DNA from 2 places in the Pseudomonas sp. FP2254 genome. Region 2 is predicted to be linked to the other one. Evidence: predicted binding sites of a transcription regulator. Region 2 holds the regulator's gene; the other holds the start of a gene.
What was found. Region 2 encodes FliA, which starts transcription of late flagellar genes. Its sites were predicted from a motif close to CTAAAGTTTNNNNNNNNNNNGCCGNTAA; they were not measured.
Positions count from the first base shown of each region.

Region 1: the regulator FliA is predicted to act here: its motif matches at 2,490-2,517, upstream of flgM (flagellar biosynthesis anti-sigma factor FlgM).

Region 1 covers NZ_CP117444.1:4,192,335-4,202,218, forward strand. The annotation lists gene cheR (protein-glutamate O-methyltransferase CheR) at 1-598, opposite strand, end outside; gene PSH94_RS19245 (chemotaxis protein CheV) at 643-1,575, opposite strand; gene flgA (flagellar basal body P-ring formation chaperone FlgA) at 1,657-2,412, shown strand; gene flgM (flagellar biosynthesis anti-sigma factor FlgM) at 2,554-2,874, shown strand; gene PSH94_RS19260 (flagella synthesis protein FlgN) at 2,923-3,393, shown strand; gene PSH94_RS19265 (flagellar brake protein) at 3,489-4,238, shown strand; gene PSH94_RS19270 (MFS transporter) at 4,299-5,681, opposite strand; tRNA gene PSH94_RS19275 (tRNA-Arg) at 5,969-6,045, opposite strand; gene PSH94_RS19280 (hypothetical protein) at 6,372-6,599, shown strand; gene PSH94_RS19285 (PA3371 family protein) at 6,611-6,790, shown strand; gene PSH94_RS19290 (hypothetical protein) at 6,869-7,168, opposite strand; gene PSH94_RS19295 (Arc family DNA-binding protein) at 7,218-7,544, shown strand; gene mgtE (magnesium transporter) at 7,669-9,111, opposite strand; tRNA gene PSH94_RS19305 (tRNA-Arg) at 9,441-9,517, opposite strand; tRNA gene PSH94_RS19310 (tRNA-Arg) at 9,590-9,666, opposite strand; tRNA gene PSH94_RS19315 (tRNA-Ser) at 9,775-9,865, opposite strand.
Region 2 covers NZ_CP117444.1:3,861,181-3,871,064, forward strand. The annotation lists gene PSH94_RS17650 (chemotaxis protein CheA) at 1-803, opposite strand, end outside; gene PSH94_RS17655 (protein phosphatase CheZ) at 815-1,603, opposite strand; gene PSH94_RS17660 (chemotaxis response regulator CheY) at 1,622-1,996, opposite strand; gene fliA (RNA polymerase sigma factor FliA) at 2,166-2,906, opposite strand; gene fleN (flagellar synthesis regulator FleN) at 2,903-3,736, opposite strand; gene flhF (flagellar biosynthesis protein FlhF) at 3,841-5,157, opposite strand; gene flhA (flagellar biosynthesis protein FlhA) at 5,170-7,284, opposite strand; gene PSH94_RS17685 (cold-shock protein) at 7,634-7,834, opposite strand; gene PSH94_RS17690 (cold shock domain-containing protein) at 7,857-8,063, opposite strand; gene flhB (flagellar biosynthesis protein FlhB) at 8,252-9,388, opposite strand; gene fliR (flagellar biosynthetic protein FliR) at 9,392-9,884, opposite strand, start outside.

The DNA of each region.
Region 1 (9,884 bases), 330 kb from region 2:
ACGAACGGAACTCCACGCGGCTCTTGATCGGCGCCTTGACCGCCCAACGCCCCGCCCCTTTGGAGTCGAAGTAACGTTGCAGACGCTCCTGAGACAAACCACGGCCCAGGGCCAGGCTGTCGTACTCGCCGGTTTTGCAATTGGTCAGCATGGTCCCGGACAGGTCGGTGGCGACGATCTGTGCCCCGGCCTTCAACTGGCCCATGTTGGTTCGCTCGAACTCGTCGATGGCCATGGAAATCGAGTACGGCTCCTGCCCCGACGAACAGGCCGCCGACCAGATGCGCAAGCGCTGGCCGGGGCTGGCCTTGATGGCCTCCGGCAGCACCTTGCTCTTGAGCACCTCAAAGGGGTAAGTGTCTCGAAACCACAGGGTTTCGTTGGTGGTCATGGCATCGACCACCATCTCCTTGAGCCCACCGCGCGGCTGACTCTGGATCCGCTGAACCAACTCGCCCAGGGACTTGATGCCCTGCTGCTCCATGAGTTTGTTGAGACGGCTGGATACCAGGTACTGCTTGTTCTCACCGAGCAATATGCCACAGGCTTTTTCCAGGAAGACCCGGAACTGTTCAAAATCCAAATTACCCGTAGACACTGATACTACCGCCTCTTAAATCGTATGACCGCCAAGGAAATACCTTAGCTGTGATCTGCTGCCTTGATCCGGTCGACTACCCGGGATGCGAGGTCATCAGGACGGAATTTGGCCAGGAAGTCATCCGCCCCGACCTTCTTGACCATAGCCTGGTTGAAGACGCCCGACAGCGAAGTATGCAGGACGATATGCAGTTTTTGCATACGCGGGTCACTTCGTATCTCGGCCGTGAGAGTGTAGCCGTCCATTTCCGGCATCTCGATATCCGAGATCATCATCAGAAATTCTTCTTCCGGCTTCTTGCCTTCGTCCACCAGTTTGCGCAGGTAATCCAGCGCCTGGCGGCCATCATTGAGCGCCACCACGTCAACGCCGACGGTTTGCAGGCAACGGGTCACCTGCTTACGCGCCACCGAGGAATCGTCCACGGTGAGCACACGCAGGGACACGGCCTTGTGCGCCGTCTCGGCGTCCACCACTCCCACCGAAATCGTCTCCGAGGTGGGAGCCACTTCGGCGAGAATTTTTTCCACGTCGATGATTTCGACCAACTGGTTATCGACCCGCGTCACCGCCGTGAGGTAATGATCGCGGCCGGTGCCCTTGGGTGGCGGATGGATCTCTTCCCAGTTCATGTTGACGATGCGCTCCACCGAGCGCACCAGGAAGCCCTGGGTCTTGGTGTTGTACTCGGTGATGATCACGAACGGACTCTCGCGATCCTGCAGGCCCGACGAACCGGTCGCCAACGCCAGGTCAAGAATCGGGATGGTCGCGCCACGAATATTCGCCACGCCGCACACCACCGGACTGGACTTGGGCATGATCGTCAGCTTGGGGCACTGCAACACTTCCCGCACCTTGAACACGTTGATGCCGTACAGCTGCCCGCCATCAAGGCGAAAAAGCAACAATTCCAGGCGATTCTGCCCTACCAGCTGTGTGCGCTGGTTTACTGAATCCATTACACCTGCCATGCCCAGACTCCTACGCTAAAACCTTCGGGGGTACGACGCGCACCCAACACTAAACGGCACGAGCTTTGCTATTTGTTGGCTATGGATATGAAAACGACAGTTTCTCGACACCCCCGCCACCGCAGATTGCTCTGCGTCACGTTGGCATTGCTTGCTTTCTGCCTGGGCGCCACGGCCCGCGCAGAGAACGTCACCTTGCCTGATCTCCTTATCGGCGTCACTCAGGGCTTTCTTGAGTTCACTGTAGAAGATTATCTGGCAAGCACACAGACGCCGGGGCGTTATGAAATCCAAGTCAACCAGCTGGACCCACGCCTGCGCATGCCGCTGTGCGACAAGGAATTGACAGCGACCCTGGAAAGCCCGGCCCAGCCCATCGGCCGCGTGACGGTGCGTGTACGCTGCGACGGCGCCTCGCCCTGGACCGTGTTTGTGCCGGCGCAGGTCAAACTGTTTCGCGATGTGGTCGTGGTGGCGCGACCGCTCAAACGCACCGGCATCATCAGTTTTGAAGACGTGGTGCTGCGTGAACGCGACATCAGCCAGATCAATCAGGGCTATCTGACGTCCGTTGATCAGGCCATCGGCCAGAGGTTGACCCGACCAGTGGTCACCGACCAGCTCCTCACGCTGGTCCATCTGGAGCAGGCCGAGGTGATTCGCAAGGGCGATCAAGTGGTGATTTCCGCCAGCAGCGGCGCCTTGAACGTGAAAATGCCGGGAGAAGCGCTGTCCAACGGGGGCATGAGCGAACAGATCCGCGTCAAGAATCTCAACTCCAATCGCGTCATCAAGGCGCGCGTGACCGCGCCGGGGCAAGTCGAGGTGGCCTTATAGATCACTGGTAGAGGACGCTGGGTTTTCCTACACTGTGCACGGACAAGTCCCGTGTGGAGATTTATTGTCATTCGCGCCTAAAGTTAATCCGGGTATGGCCGAAAACATGGCAAGCGTCCAAATACCCAGAGGTTTTTTATCATGGTCATTGATTTCAGTCGTTTAAATAACTCCCCGGCTACGTCCGGCGCCACGCGCACTTCAGGTGCCAAGGAAAGTGCAGACGCCAAGGCTGCGCTGCCCGCCAAGGCAGAACAGGCCAGCGCCAGCCAGAGCGGGGAATCGGTACACCTGAGCAATGAGGCTCAACAGTTGCAGAAGGTCACTGACTCGCTGCGCGATCAACCGGTCGTCAATAAAGCCCGCGTGGCCGAATTGAAACAGGCAATCGCTGATGGCAGCTACAAAGTCGACAGCAACCGTGTCGCCAGCAAGCTGCTTAACTTCGAAGCCGAGCGCTAGGCAAAGGCCTGCGCTGGGCTTCTGGACGCTTAAATCCCAAGGCCAGCCATGCATCACGACGAAAATCTGCTTCAACTGATCATCGATGATCTTGAGCCGACGCAACAATTGCTCGATCTGCTCAAAGAAGAGTCCCTGGCCCTCTACGGTCGGGACATGCCGCTGCTCGAAGAAATTCTCGCGCGCAAGCAGTCGCTGATTGTCCTGCTGGAGCAGCACGGCAAAAAACGCAGCCAGATCCTGATCAGCCTGGGCCTGCCGGCCAATCACGACGGGCTCGCGCAACTGGCCAGCCACTCCTCGGTCGGCGAACAGCTGCTGGCCCAGAGCAAAGAACTCAATCAATTGCTTGCCAAGTGCCAGGAAGCCAACCAGCTTAACGGCCAATCGATCCAGCTTCAGCAAGCCACCACGGCCAACCAGTTGCGTATCCTCCACGGCGGCGAGCCACCGGCGCTTTACAATGCCCAGGGTTCCACCTCGCGCCTGGTCAAGCCAAGCACTCGCAGCCAAGCCTGACATCGTTTATCGCGCGCCCTATCCAAGGCGCGCTACATGCTGGCAAAATGCCGGTTCTTGCGTGTAGTCGTATTTTGCCTGGAGATGGAAGAACCGTGTTCAACGCCCTTAATGCGGAAGATGCTCCGCAGCCCCCCAAGGTCCTCACCACGCCCCTGGAAATCGCCGGCACCTTGCGAATGCTGCAGGAAAGCCATGACCCGCTGATCATCACCTTCCACGAGCGCAGCCAGCGTTTCCAGAGTTATCTGGTGGATGTCGACCGGGACAACAAGACCCTGGCGCTGGACGAAATGATCCCCCGCGACGGTGAACGCCACCTTGAAAACGGCGAGCCGTTCCGCATCGAAGGCTTTCACGACGGCGTGCGTGTCGCCTGGGAAAGCAACGGCAGCCTGACCATCAGCGAAAAAAACGGCCATCGCATTTATACCGGCAGCATGCCCGACGAGGTGGTCTACCATCAGCGGCGCAATGCCTTTCGCGCCGCTCTGAAACTGGCGCAACTGGTGAACATCGAGCTGGGCGGCGAAAAGCTCAAGGCACCGGTCAGCGGCAAGCTACTGGATATTTCCGCTACCGGCTGCAAATTGCGTTTTGAGGGTGATATCTGCGCGCGCCTGCAATTGGGACAGGTGTACGACCGCTTTGTCGCCGCCCTGCCCTTCGGCAGCATGACCACCTCAGTGGAACTGCGTTACCTGCACTTCGAAGAAAAGATCAACACCACTTTCGCCGGCGTACGCTTCCACAACATGAGTGGCCTGGTGCAGCGCCAGGTTGAGCGATTTGTTTACCAGTTGCAGCGCGAAGCCCGTCGATTCGATAAAGACGACGATTTTTAAACGGTCCGGTCAGCGACAAAAAAACGGGCAGCTCCTTAAAGGGGCTGCCCGTTTTTTGTTTCAGGGGCGCGCCCTGCTCAAGTCGTGAGGATGCTCGTCCGGGTCCAACGGTTCGGTGGGCGGTTCAGGGCTCGGCTCGTCGACCGGCGGCTGCTCGGGGTCGGTTTGCGCCTCAGGCGGAGTGGTCTGCATCTGGTCCTGCACCACCTGCTCATCCACCCGCGGATCCAGTGCCGCTACCAGCGGCGAACTGGACATGCTGTCGGGCATTGCCACGTGGTGCAACGGTGCATCGTCCACCTGGTGCAGGTTGGTCACCGCTTTAGGACGAATGCGCCATACCAGAATCAGCGCACACAGGCTGAAAAACGCGTACAGCATCTGGCTGCCGAACAGCTTCATCACCACGCCCGCGAGCAGCGGCCCGATACTGGCGCCGACGCCATAAGTCACCAGCAGCATGGCCGTCAGGGAAACCCTACGATCGCCCTCGACATGGTCATTGGAAAACGCCACCGCCAACGGGTAAAGGCAGAACTGCACCAGCGAGCACAGGAATCCGGCGACGAACAGCACCTCCAGCGGTACTTGGGTGAGGATCGCCAGCGGCAGGGCCGCAACGGCCAGGCACAGCGCAAAGCAGCGGATCAGCAGCGCGCGGTCATAGCGGTCCGACAGCCAGCCCAGCGGCCACTGCACTAATAAGCCGGCGAAAATGCAGCTACCCATGAACAGACCGACCTGCTCGGTCGTCAACCCTTGCTGGGCCGCGTAGAGCGGCGCCAGGCCGTAGAACGACCCGACGATCAGCCCCGCGCCGAGTACCGTGCTCAGTGATTGCGGCACGCGCTTGATAAAGAAGCGCGGCTCCATCGGTGCCGGGTGCAAGGGCGCGGGGTGGATGCGCCGCGTCATCGCCACCGGCACCAGGCACAGCGCAAAGCACAGCGCCACCAGCATCAGCAGCTCAAGGCCGAGCTGGGGATGCATCACCAGGATCAACTGCCCGAGCACCAGGCCCAGGTACGAAGCGATCATATAACCGCTGAACACCACGCCACGCTGCTTGGCATCCGCCTGTTCGTTAAGCCAGCTTTCGATAACCATGTACTGGCACATCATCCCCAGGCCCACGATCACCCGCAGCACGATCCAGGCCGGCAACCAGTCGATCAGACCATGGCCAAGCACTGCGGCGCCGACGATCCCGGCGCAGGTAGCATAGGCGCGGATATGCCCGACCCGGGCAATCAGGCGGTGCCCGATTTTGCCGCCCAGCACCAGGCCGAAGTAGTTGGCCGCCATCAGCGCACCCACCCACAGGCTGTCGACATGATCGGCCGCCAGGCGCAGGGCCAGGTAAGTACTGAGCAGGCCGGAGCCGATCAGCATCATCAAGGAGGCGAAATAAAGGGCTCGAAAAGATTTCCAGATCTGGCGCATCGGCGTTCCGAGCGGCTCCTTGCAGTGAGAGACAGGGCTATCGGCATGATAGTCCTGGGTAGCCGGTTCCGGACAGGCGGTACGGGCGGTTTCCGGGGAAAATTTGTTTAAAACGATTGGCTACAGCTCAGACGCTGCCCAGTGAGGTGCAAGTTACAACGTTGCACTAAATACACGCCAAGCCCCTGCTGTGAACCTGGATCGTCGCCAAGGTTCGACCGGGGTTGGAAAAGATCCGGCGCACACAAAAAAGCCCCGCCGGATATCTCCGTGCGGGGCTTTGAATCTGGTGTCCCAGGGCCGGTTCGAACGGCCAACCTTCCCCTTAGGAGGGGGATGCTCTATCCAATTGAGCTACTGGGACTAATGACAGCCACCAAGCCGGGTAAGGCGATGGACGGCGTGCATGTTAACGGCCGAGGTGCATTTTGTCATGTCGTCCGTCAGCTTTTTGAGTGTAGGGCGATCCCGAGGCCGGAATGTGCGGTTTCGTCCAGTAAACACGGGAGATAGCCGTCATCGTGCAAAATGCACTCCCCATCAGTGACCATGTTGCAAATTGCAACCTCCAAAGCCTTCAATACTCAACCAAACCGTTGATTTCATTAATAAAATAGTTTGGCACGAGACCTGCACTATCCCTCTCGCAAACACCCTATTCAGCCACGGCGGTAAGCGGAGTACATCACCATGAACAGTGCCCTTCTGTTAGCCCTCAACACAATCGCCTTGGCTGCGCTGGTGATGTTTCACTTCCAGTCGTCACAGGCGCCGGATCCGGCCCAGATCAGCCAGGCGATTCCGCACCATCTGCAACAACGCCCGCAACTGGCGGTAATGACGCCTGGCGCGCAATCCCCGGTACGCCTTGCACAAGATACCCAGGGCGCCCCCGCATCCGAACACTGGGTTTTCTAAGGACACGATCGATGAGTAAATCCGCCTGGTTTTTCCTTTGCCTGACCACTGCAACCTGCATATATGGCTTGGGAACGCATGCCCAAGACGAGCAGACCACGGCATTCATTGCCAGCGGCGTCTGCGCCTGCCTGTGGTTGCTGACCCTGATCGTAGGGCGCCGTATCAAGTTCGACCCGGTGTTGCGCTGACCCTCGCGTCTGAATCATGGATGTTCGCCCGACACCTGCCAACCCCCTCTCCTTCGCCCTACCTTACGTCGCCTCGACCTAGTCAATCGGCAGATTGCCACTAGTCTTAAACACAGGGGCAAAAGGCCACTCTGCGTTAGGATGTGCGGTCTCAACCCCAGCTGCGGCTTGGTTTTGCAGGAATCCTTCCTGAAATCTCCCCGACGGGAAGTTTTCCAACCAGTCCGCAAAAATGTAAATCAGTGCTGGCATAAAGCCTCCAGGCAGTTCAATATTTGTCACAGAATTGACGCCAAGGAACTGGCAAATCTGAGGCATGATGCGGCCTCTTTGCAATTCGGGTTGAACTTTGGTCGTGAGTCTTGTCTTAACACTCATCTTGCGGCCAATTCCAAAAACCGCTCCCCTGAACTAACCGGTTAAATATATGCGCCCATTGAAACAGGCAATTTATTCCAGCCGTACGGCTGACAAGTTCGTCGTACGTCTGCCAGACGGAATGCGGGAACGCATTGCCGAGGTGGCTCGCAATCATCACCGCAGCATGAACTCCGAAATCATCGCGCGCCTGGAACAGAGCCTTATTCAGGAAGGTGCGCTGGGCGAAGAGTTGAGCATGCGCCTGGACAGCCCGGAGCTGTCGCTGCACGAACGCGAACTGCTGCAGCGTTTCCGTCAGCTCTCCCACCGCCAGCAAAATGCGCTCGTCTCGCTTATTGCGCACGACGTCGAGGCGGCCGCAGAAGCCGACTGATACGCTACTGAAAGCCGAAGCCAGCCTAGTGCTGGCTTTTTTTTGCCTGGGATTTGAGTGTTGAAATGCAGGAGCGAGCTCGCTCCCGCAGTGCCGCGACGGGAACGCCGCGCATGGGCATGGCTCAGAGCAGGAAGATCGTCGCCAGACCCAGGAAGATAAAGAAACCGCCACTGTCGGTCATGGCCGTAATCATGACACTGGCGCCCATGGCCGGGTCGCGCCCCAAGCGCGCCAATGTCATCGGGATCAGCACCCCCATAAGGGCGGCGAGCAACAGGTTCAGGGTCATGGCAGCCGTCATCACCACTCCGAGCGACCAGCTGCCGTAGAGCAAGTAAGCCACTACGCCGATCACTCCACCCCATACCAGCCCATTGATCAGACCAACCGCCAGCTCTTTGCGCAACAACCGCGAGGAGTTGGCCGTGCTCACCTGATCCAGCGCCATCGCACGCACGATCATGGTAATGGTCTGGTTACCGGAGTTACCGCCGATACCCGCCACAATCGGCATCAATGCCGCCAGCGCCACCAGTTTCTCGATGGAGCCTTCAAACAGTCCGATTACGCGTGAAGCGATAAACGCGGTAATCAGATTGATTGCCAGCCAGGCCCAGCGGTTATGCAGCGAGCGCCAGACCGAAGCAAAAATATCTTCCTCTTCACGCAGACCCGCCATGTTGAGGACTTCGGTTTCACTCTCTTCACGGATCAGGTCGACGATTTCGTCGATGGTCAAACGACCAATGAGCTTGCCGTTCTTGTCGACCACCGGCGCGGAGATCAAGTCATACCGCTCAAACGCCTGGGCCGCCTCATAGGCGTCCTCGTCAGGATGGAAGCTCACCGTGTCGCTGGCCATCAAGTCGGCTACTTTTTTCTCCGGGTCATTGACCAGCAAGCGCTTGATCGGCAAGACGCCCTTGAGAATGCCTTCGTAGTCGACCACGAACAGCTTGTCGGTATGGCCAGGCAATTCTTTCAGCCGGCGCAGGTAACGCAGCACCACTTCCAGGCTGACGTCTTCGCGAATGGTGACCATCTCGAAGTCCATCAGCGCGCCGACCTGGTCGTCGTCATAGGACAACGCCGACCGCACGCGCTCACGCTGCTGACCGTCGAGCGCTTCCATCAGCTCATGGACAACGTCCCGAGGCAACTCAGGGGCCAGGTCGGCGAGTTCGTCGGCATCCATCTCCTTGGCAGCGGCGAGGAGCTCATGATCGTCCATGTCGGCGATCAGGGTTTCGCGCACCGAGTCGGATACTTCGAGCAGGATGTCGCCGTCGCGATCAGCCTTGACCAACTGCCAGAGGGTCAGGCGATCATCGAGCGGAAGGGCTTCGAGAATGTAAGCGACGTCGGCGGAGTGCAAGTCGTCGAGCTTGCGCTGCAGCTCGACGAGGTTTTGCCGGTGTACCAGGTTTTCGACGCGGTCGTGGTGCGGACCTTCCTGGCGATGCGTGAGGTCTTCGACCACACGTTGGCGCTGCAGCAGCTCGATGACTTGAGCAAGGCGATCCTGCAGGCTTTCTTGAGTTTTCTTTACTTCAACTTCGGTCATAGGCGAGCTCCACTCCCAGCAGCAGGGCACGCCGGAAGGATCAATCAGTCAATTCATGATTGGTAAAACGCGGTACTGAGTAACTACTGGGTAAGTCCATGGAGGTATTCCACAAGCCCCGGCGGGGCTGACGGGCGCAATGATACACCTTTGCGGGCGCTTTTAATGTTAAAAAACTGGAAAGAACAAGCGCTTGCGAGCCAAAGTTGAGTAGTAGCCGCATCTATGAACTGCGACGACGCAGCAGAAAAGGAAAACACATGGCTGGAGCGAAAAAAGATAAAACCCAGACGGCAAAAAGCCCGCACTAGGCGGGCTTTTTGTTTGTATGGTGCACTCGACAGGATTCGAACCTGTGACCGCTCGGTTCGTAGCCGAGTACTCTATCCAGCTGAGCTACGAGTGCAAATTGTGTTTTTAGACCAGATCACAACTGGTTGGAGCCAAGCTACCTGCATTGCTGCAACTAACTCTTAAATGGTGCACTCGACAGGATTCGAACCTGTGACCGCTCGGTTCGTAGCCGAGTACTCTATCCAGCTGAGCTACGAGTGCATTTGTTGCCGCGCATTATAGGCCGTTCAATCTCTATGTAAAGCGATTTTTTCGAGTAATTTCAACAACTTACCGATAAATCCAGATTACAACGTACTAAGCAAATAATGGCGGAGAACGGGGGATTCGAACCCCCGACACCCTTTTGAGGTGTACTCCCTTAGCAGGGGAGCGCCTTCGGCCACTCGGCCAGCTCTCCGCAACACGGGGCGTATATT
Region 2 (9,884 bases):
GCGGCGGCCGGTGCCGCAGGGGCTGCCGCGGTGGCGGCCACTTCCGGCAGCGCGTCGGCGGCGAAGGTGCCCTTGCCATGCAACTGGTCGAGCAACGCTTCGAATTCGTCGTCAGTGATATCGGTGCTGGCAGTGGCAGTGGCCGGCGCCGGCGCTGCGGCGGCGGGTGCCACGGCGTCGGCGGCGAACTGGCCCTTGCCGTGCAACTGATCGAGCAGCGACTCGAATTCGGCGTCGGTAATGTCTTCGCTGGTCGGCGCCTGCGCCGGGGCCGCTGCGGCAGGTGCTTCAGCTTCGGCCTTGACCGCGCTGAGAGAGCTGAGCAGCTGTTCGAACTCGCTGTCGGTAACGTCCGGTTCCGGCGCCGGCTCAGGTTCCGCCACCGCCTCAGCCACGGGCTCGGCCGCCAGATCGGCAGGCTCCGCGTAACGCGCCAGGGCGGCCAGCAGTTCCGGGGTGGCAGCGGTGATCGGGGCCCGTTCGCGCACTTGGCTGAACATGCCGTTGACCGCATCGAGTGCTTCGAGAATCACGTCCATCAACTCCGAGTCGACGTGCCGCTCACCCTTGCGCAGGATGTCGAACACGTTCTCGGCGATGTGGCAGCACTCCACCAGCTCATGGAGCTGGAGGAAGCCGGCGCCCCCTTTTACAGTATGAAAACCGCGAAAAATTGCATTGAGCAGGTTCGCATCATCCGGGCGGCTTTCCAGCTCGACCAGTTGTTCGGACAGTTGCTCTAAAATTTCGCCGGCCTCTACAAGGAAATCCTGAAGGATCTCTTCATCGGCGCCGAAGCTCATGTGGGTGCTCCTTAGAAGCCTAAACTGGATAACAGGTCATCTACGTCATCCTGACCTGACACAACGTCTTCACGTTTATCGGCATGAATCTGCGGACCTTCACCCTTGGCGAGATGTTTTTGTGGATCTTTTTCCGAGAGGATCGCTTCGCGGTCATGTTCGATGCCGGCGAAACGGTCAACCTGGCCTGCCATGAGCACCAGTTTGAGCAAATTGCTTTCCACTTCGGTGACCAACTGCGTCACACGCTTGATCACCTGACCGGTCAGGTCCTGGTAGTCCTGGGCCAGCAGAATATCGTTGAGGTTGCTGGACACCGTGCGGTTGTCCTGCTCGCTGCGTGACAGGAACCCTTCGACCCGGCGTGCCAGCTCGCGGAACTCTTCAGCCCCCACTTCCCGCCGCATGAAGCGGCCCCAGTCGGCATTCAGGGCCTGGGCTTCATTGGCCATGCCGTTGACCAGAGGCGTGGCGTTTTCCACCAGGTCCATGGTGCGGTTGGCCGCGGCCTCAGTCAGCCTGACCACGTAGGACAGGCGTTCGGTGGCATCGGTAATCTGCGAGATTTCTTCGGCCTGGGGCATGTGCGGGTCAATCTGGAAATTGACGATTGCACTGTGCAACTCGCGCGTGAGCTTGCCCACTTCCTGGTACAGGCCTCGGTCACGGGTCTGATTGAGCTCATGGATTAACTGCACCGCGTCGCCGAAATGACCTTTTTCAAGGCTGTCGACCAGTTGGTGAGCATGTTTTTTCAGGGTTGACTCAAAGTCTCCCTGTGACGTTTCTTTCTGCTCCATAGCTCCCCCGCGATGGCATTAGCCGTGGATGCGTTCGAAGATTTTTTCGATCTTCTCTTTCAACGCCTGTGCAGTGAATGGTTTGACCACATAACCGTTAACGCCGGCCTGGGCAGCTTCGATAATCTGTTCACGCTTGGCTTCGGCGGTCACCATCAGCACGGGAAGGCTGCGTAGTTTTTCGTCAGCGCGCACGTGACGCAGCAAGTCGATGCCGGTCATGCCCGGCATGTTCCAGTCGGTTACCAGAAAGTCGATGCCCCCGCTGTTGAGGATCGGAATCGCCGTAAGGCCATCATCCGCCTCGACCGTGTTTGTGAACCCAAGGTCACGCAACAGGTTTTTTATGATCCGCCGCATCGTTGAGAAGTCATCAACGATGAGGATTTTCATGTTCTTGTCCAATTCGACCTCCAAGCAGTCTTAAACGCGCCCAGCACCTGGACGCGCCATTTCAATCAACAGGCATTACACAAAAAGGACTGCCGGGGCCACCACGGGCCGAACCCGCGCAGGCCCATGGCCCACGCGGTATCGCTCTGCAGTGTCCCCACACTGCCTGTCAGCGCGCTCGCCACTCTCCCAGACGTCCCCGCAAGCGGGCGGCGCACTGGCTATGCAACTGGCTGACCCGCGATTCGCTGACCCCCAGCACCTCACCGATTTCCTTGAGGTTCAGCTCTTCGTCGTAGTACAGCGCCAACACCAAACGTTCACGCTCCGGCAAATTGGCGATTGCGTCCGCCAATGCCCCCTGGAAGCGTTCATCCTCCAGGTCGCGCGACGGCTCCATGTGAGCGCTCGCGCCGTCCTCGTGCAGCCCTTCATGCTCGCCGTCCTGCAACAGGTCGTCGAAACTGAACAGGCGGCTGCCCAAGGTATCGTTCAAAATCCCGTAATAATCGTCGAGACTCAATTGGAGTTCGGCCGCAACTTCATGATCTTTAGCGTCACGACCGGTTTTTGCTTCAATTGCTCGAATTGCGTCACTGACCATGCGCGTATTGCGATGCACCGAACGGGGTGCCCAGTCACCTTTACGCACTTCATCGAGCATCGCGCCGCGAATACGGATACCCGCATACGTCTCGAAACTCGCACCCTTGGTGGCGTCGTACTTGGTCGACACCTCCAGCAGGCCGATCATGCCCGCCTGGATCAGATCCTCCACCTGCACGCTGGCCGGCAACCGGGCCAGCAAATGGTAGGCAATGCGCTTGACCAGGGGCGCATAGCGCTCGATCAGTTCACCCTGGCTGTCACGCGCCGATTTTTTGTAGAGGTTGTAACCGCTCGATGTCATAGCACTGGCCCTGCGCTCGTCTGATGCACCAATCGCTCGACGAAAAACTCCAGATGCCCACGCGGGTTGGCGGGCAGCGGCCAGGTATCGACCTTCTGGGCAATAGCCTTGAACGCCAAGGCGCATTTCGAACGAGGGAATGCTTCGTAGACCGCGCGCTGTTTCTGCACGGCCTTGCGCACACATTCGTCGTAGGGAACTGCGCCGACGTATTGTAAGGCGACATCGAGAAAGCGATCCGTGACCTTGGTCAACTTGGCGAACAGGTTGCGCCCTTCCTGCGGGCTCTGGGCCATGTTGGCCAGGACGCGGAAGCGGTTCATGCCGTAGTCACGGTTAAGGAGTTTAATCAGGGCGTAGGCGTCGGTGATCGAGGTGGGTTCATCGCAGACCACCAGCAATACTTCCTGCGCGGCGCGCACAAAGCTGACCACGGACTCGCCGATCCCCGCAGCGGTGTCGATCACCAGCACGTCGAGGTTGTCGCCGATATCGCTGAACGCTTGAATCAGCCCGGCATGCTGCGCGGGGCTCAGGTGCACCATGCTCTGGGTGCCGGAAGCGGCCGGCACGATGCGGATCCCGCCGGGGCCTTGCAGCAGCACATCGCGCAGCTCGCACCGGCCTTCGATCACATCGGCCAGGGTGTGTTTGGGCGTCAGCCCCAGCAGAACGTCGACGTTCGCCAGTCCCAGGTCGGCGTCCAGCAGCATGACGCGACGGCCAAGCTCTGCCAGCGCCAGGGACAAATTCACTGACACGTTAGTTTTTCCGACGCCACCTTTGCCGCCGGTCACCGCGATCACCTGTACGGGATGCATGCTGCCCATTTTATTTCTTTACCTTGTCTTGCTTAGACGCAGGCTACATGGCTTGGCCGCGTGAATCGCTTGCAGACCATCAATGTAGGTACATTGCATTGTGTTCATGTTGCTCAGCCCACCCGTTTTGCCGGGCTGTGGTACAGGTCAGCGAACATATCGGCCATCGCTTCCTCGCTAGGCTCGTCCTGCATTTGCACGCTGACGGCACGGCTGACCAACTGATGACGGCGCGGCAGATGCAGATCATCCGGAATCCGCGGCCCGTCGGTCAGGTAGGCGACCGGTAATGCATGACCGATAGCCAGGCTCAACACTTCGCCCAGGCTGGCGGTTTCGTCCAATTTGGTCAGGATGCAACCGGCCAGCCCACAGCGTTTGTAACTGTGGTAGGCAGCGGTAAGAACCTGTTTCTGGCTGGTGGTTGCAAGCACCAGGTAATTTTTTGACTTGATCCCACGCCCGGCCAGGCTTTCCAGCTGCATGCGCAGCGCCGGATCGCTGGCTTGCAGGCCGGCGGTGTCGATCAGCACCACGCGTTTGCGCAGCAGCGGGTCCAGGGCGTTGGCCAGGGACTGGCCCGGGTCGACATGAGTCACCGGCACGTTAAGAATGCGCCCCAGGGTCTTGAGCTGTTCCTGGGCACCGATACGGTAGCTGTCCATGCTCACCAGCGCGATGTTATGCGCGCCATACTTGAGCACATAACGCGCCGCCAGCTTGGCCAGGGTGGTGGTCTTGCCCATGCCGGCAGGGCCGACCATGGCGATCACGCCGCCCTCTTCCAGAGGTTCGATTTCCGGGGTGACGATCATGCGGGCCAGGTGCGCCAGCAGCATGCGCCAGGCCTGGCGTGGCTCGTCGATTTCAGTGGTCAACGCCAGCAGGTCGCGGGACAACGGGCCGGACAGGCCGATGCGTTGCAGGCGACGCCACAGGTTGGCTTGCTGCGGCTTGCTGCCTTGCAACTGGTTCCAGGCCAGGGAGCCCAGTTGCACTTCCAGCAATTCACGCAGGCCATTGAGTTCAAAACGCATCGAATCGAACATGCGCTGGTCGACGGCGGCGGCCGGGGCTGGCGCGGCGGGACGCGGCGGTTCGACAAACGTAGGTTCAACCAGCGGCTCGGCGGCGGTCAGCGGCAGGCCGGCGAACAACTGGCGATTGGTGGTGGCATCGCTGTCGCCGCGCATGCTCAGTTCGGCCTGGGCCGAGACGATGCGCGAAGCGGTCTTGCGCAACTCGTCCTCGAGCTCCATGTTGGGAACGCGTGGCGCCAGCGCCGAGGGGGTGTAGTCCAGGGCAGCCGTCAGCTCGACACCGCCGGCAATACGACGGTTACCGATAATCGCGGCGTCGGCGCCCAGCTCATCACGGACCAGTTTCATGGCCTGACGCATATCGGCGGCGAAAAAACGCTTCACTTGCATAACCCACTACCCTCAGCCGTTGGGCCCTACTGTCGCGACGATAGTCACTTGCTTGTTGTCAGGAATTTCCTGATAAGCCAACACGTGCAAATTCGGTACTGCCAGGCGTCCAAACCGCGACAACATCGCTCGGACCGGACCCGCCACCAGCAGAATCACCGGTTGGCCCTGCATTTCCTGGCGCTGTGCGGCGTCGATCAACGAACGCTGCAGTTTTTCAGCCATGCTTGGCTCCAGCAGAACGCCTTCTTCCTGGCCTTGCCCTGCCTTCTGAATACTATTGAGCAATATTTGTTCCAACCTTGGTTCCAAGGTGATAACAGGCAGCTCGGAGTCAAGCCCTACAATGCTTTGCACGATTGCGCGGGACAATCCGACGCGCACCGCGGCCACCAGCGCGGCGGTATCTTGACTCTTGGCGGCGTTATTGGCGATGGCTTCGGCAATGCTGCGGATGTCGCGCACCGGCACTTGTTCGGCCAGCAGCGCCTGCAGCACTTTGAGCAATTGCGACAGCGACAGCACGCCCGGCACCAGCTCTTCGGCGAGTTTTGGCGAGGCTTTGCCGAGCAACCCCATCAATTGCTGGACTTCCTCGTGGCCGATCAGCTCGTGAGAGTGCTTGTACAGGATCTGGTTCAGGTGCGTGGCAACCACGGTGCTGGCGTCGACCACGGTGTAGCCCAGGGATTGGGCCTGGCTGCGCTGGCTGATTTCGATCCACACCGCTTCCAGGCCGAAAGCCGGATCTTTGGCGGTAATGCCGTTGAGGCTGCCGAACACCTGCCCGGGGTTGATCGCCAGTTCGCGATCGGGGTAGATCTCGGCTTCGGCCAGGATCACGCCCATCAGGGTCAGGCGGTAGGCGCTGGGCGCCAAATCGAGGTTGTCGCGAATGTGCACGGTGGGCATCAAAAAGCCCAGGTCCTGGGACAGCTTCTTGCGCACGCCCTTGATCCGCGCGAGCAATTGGCCACCCTGGTTGCGGTCCACCAATGGGATCAGGCGGTAGCCGACTTCCAGGCCGATCATGTCGATCGGGGTCACGTCATCCCAGCCCAATTCCTTGGTTTCCTGGGCGCGGGCCGGGGATGGCAGCAGTTCCTGCTGGCGAGCGATCTCTTGCTGGGCCTGGACCTTGACCATGTTCTGTTTTTTCCAGAACAGGTAAGCCGCGCCACCGGCCATGGCTGCCATGCTCAGGAACGACACGTGCGGCATGCCCGGCACCAGGCCCATGATCGCCATGATGCCCGCCGCCACGGCCAGGGCCTTGGGCGAGGCAAACATCTGCCGGCTGATCTGCTTGCCCATGTCTTCGGAGCCCGACGCACGGGTCACCATGATCGCCGCCGCTGTGGATAACAACAGTGATGGCAATTGCGCCACTAAACCGTCACCGATGGTCAGCAAGGCGTACACCTTACCGGCATCGCCGAAACTCATGCCGTGCTGGAAGATACCGACCGCCATGCCGCCGATCAGGTTGATGAACAGGATCAACAGGCCAGCGATGGCGTCACCGCGCACGAATTTACTGGCACCGTCCATGGAGCCGTAGAACTCGGCTTCCTGGGCGACTTCCAGGCGGCGCGACTTGGCCTGGTTCTGGTCGATCAGACCGGCGTTGAGGTCGGCGTCGATGGCCATCTGTTTGCCGGGCATGGCGTCGAGGGTGAAACGCGCGCTCACCTCGGAAATACGCCCGGCGCCTTTGGTCACCACCACGAAGTTGATGATCATCAGGATGGCGAACACCACGATACCGACCACGTAGTTACCGCCGATCACCACTTCACCGAAGGCCTGGATCACCTTACCGGCGGCGGCGTGGCCGTCCTGACCGTGCAGCATCACCACGCGGGTCGACGCGACGTTGAGCGCCAGGCGCAACAGGGTCGCCACCAGCAGGATGGTGGGGAACACCGCGAAATCCAGCGGACGCAGGGCGTACACGCAGACCAGCAGCACCACCACGGACAGCGCGATGTTGAAAGTGAAGAACACGTCCAGCAGAAACGGCGGCATCGGCAACATCATCATTGCCAGCATCACCAGCAACAACAACGGCACACCCAGATTGCCCCGCGACAGGTCAGTCAGGGTGCCACGGGCCGTGCTGAGCATTTGAGAGCGATCCACCACCGGTATTCCTCGTTTCCTTGAAGCAAACTTTTGACGCCAGCTGGCGACTTGCAGGCGGTATTGCAAGAAGCCTTCCAACTTTACTTTTGTGCCTGGAGAACCTCACAAACACTCGGGGGATCGGATGTTGTCATCCAAATGTAATGAGGGGGCTTGCCCCCGATTGCAGTCTGTCAGGCCTGGATCAGGTGCCTGATACACCGCCATCGGGGGCAAGCCCCCTCCCACATTTGCGCTATGTGCAGCCAGCGCTGCTGAGGACATTTATTGCAAGAATTGGGGACCGTCTCTAGGAGGCCCGCTCGCTAGTCCAACACCGAAGAACTGAAGCTCAAAGGGCGCGAACGTTTTCAGCCTGAGCACCTTTGGGCCCCTGGGTAACCTCGAACTCCACTTTTTGCCCCTCTTCAAGGGTCTTGAATCCGTCGCTCTTTATGGCCGAGTAGTGGACAAATAGATCGCCCCCACCGTCCTGAGTGATAAATCCAAAGCCCTTCTCCGCGTTAAACCACTTCACAGTACCTGTTGCCATTGCCGTTCTCCGTACACTTCAATTAAACGCAGATCAGCTTGATCTCGCACGCATAGACTCCATCAGGACGATGGATTTTCTGAAATGCCACTCTCTGGCCCTGCGAAAGCAAACGACCGCCTGAGCTGAGCAGATAGACCGCCACCACCTCACCCCACTCCTCCGGAGCGATCAAACCCTTGCCGGTCTGTGGGTCATACGCTTGAACCCAGCCTTTAAACATCTGCATTTCCCACTCCCTGCATCTTGATGCGCAGCGAGGTTATGGAACCGCGAGAAAGCGATGCTGGCTACTGTCAAAGTTGACAGGTAGACACTGATCAGCGACGAATGGTAACGGCCAATGGGAGGACTTATGGATGAGGAGACCTTGCGGTGAGAGCAGGCCTGCCACAGCACGACTGATCACCCGACGGCTCAGGAATCGCGGCGCAGATCCGGCGGAATCGGCAGATCCTTGAGCGGATCAGGACGCTTGCCCTTGCCGGCGCGATACTGGCGAATCTGATAGACATACGCCAACACCTGGGCCACCGCCAGATAAAGCCCGGCGGGAATTTCCTGGTCGAGGTCGGTGGAGTAGAAAATCGAGCGCGCCAACTCCGGCGATTCCAACAGCAGGATGTCGTTGGCCACCGCGATTTCGCGGATTTTCAGCGCGGTGAAGTCGCTGCCCTTGGCCAGCAGCATCGGCGCCCCGCCCTTCTCCGGGTCGTACTTGAGCGCCACCGCGTAGTGGGTCGGGTTGGTGATGACCACGTCGGCATCCGGCACCGAAGCCATCATCTTGCGCTGCGACATCTCGCGCTGCAGCTGACGGATGCGCTGCTTGACCTCGGGCCGACCTTCCTGGTCCTTGTGCTCGTCGCGCACCTCCTGCTTGGTCATCAGCAGTTTCTTATGGCTTTCCCACAGCTGGATCGGAGCGTCCACCGCAGCGATGAGGATCAGCCCGGCCGCCATCCACAGCGCACTCCAGCCCACCACCTGCACGCTATGGATAATCGCTGACTCCAACGGCTCATGGGCAATGCGCAGCAAGTCATCGATATCGGACGACAACACCGCCATGGCCACGAACAGAATCAATATGAACTTGGCCAAGGCCTTGAGCAGCTCGACCAGCGCCTTGGCCGAAAACATGCGCTTGAGCCCCGCCGCCGGGTTCATGCGGCTGAACTTGGGCGCCATGCTGCTGGCGGCGAACAGCCAGCCGCCAAGGGACACCGGGCCGATCAGCGCGGCCAGCAGCAACGTAATCAGAATCGGCTGTACCGCCAGGATCGCGATCTTGCCCGAGTGCAGCAGGTACTGGCCCATCGCGCCGGGGCTGAGCAGTACCTCGCGGGGCAAGGCGAAGTTGAGCTTCATCAGCTCCATCAGATCCAGGGCCAGGCCGCCGCCATAGATCAGCAGCGCACCGGAGCCGGCCATCATGGTGGCGACGGTATTGAGCTCTTTGGAGCGGGCGATTTCGCCCTTTTCCCTGGAGTCCTTTTTGCGTTTCTCCGTGGGGTCTTCTGTCTTGTCCTGACCACTCTCGCTCTCGGCCATGGCTCAGCGCGCCCGTGCCAGATCACGTAAAAACTGCAAGGCGTCGGTCGCCAGCGGTTGATACTGATTGAGAATGTCGGCCAGGCCGATCCAGAAAATCCCCATGCCCAACACCAGGGTCAATGGGAAACCGATCGAGAAGATGTTCAGTTGCGGCGCCGCACGGGTCATCACGCCAAACGCGATGTTGACCACCAGCAGCGCCGTGATCGCCGGCAATACCAGCAACAGTGACGCGCCCAGCACCCAGCCGAGGCGCCCGACGATTTCCCAGAAATGGTTCACCACCAATCCTGAGCCCACCGGCAGCGTGATGAAGCTTTCGGTCATGACTTCGAACGCCACCAAATGACCGTTCATGGCCAGGAACAGCAAGGTCACCAACATGGTCAGGAACTGCCCGATCACCGCCGCCGACACACCGTTGGTGGGGTCGACCATGGAGGCAAAGCCCATGCCCATCTGGACCGAGATGATTTGCCCGGCGATCACGAAG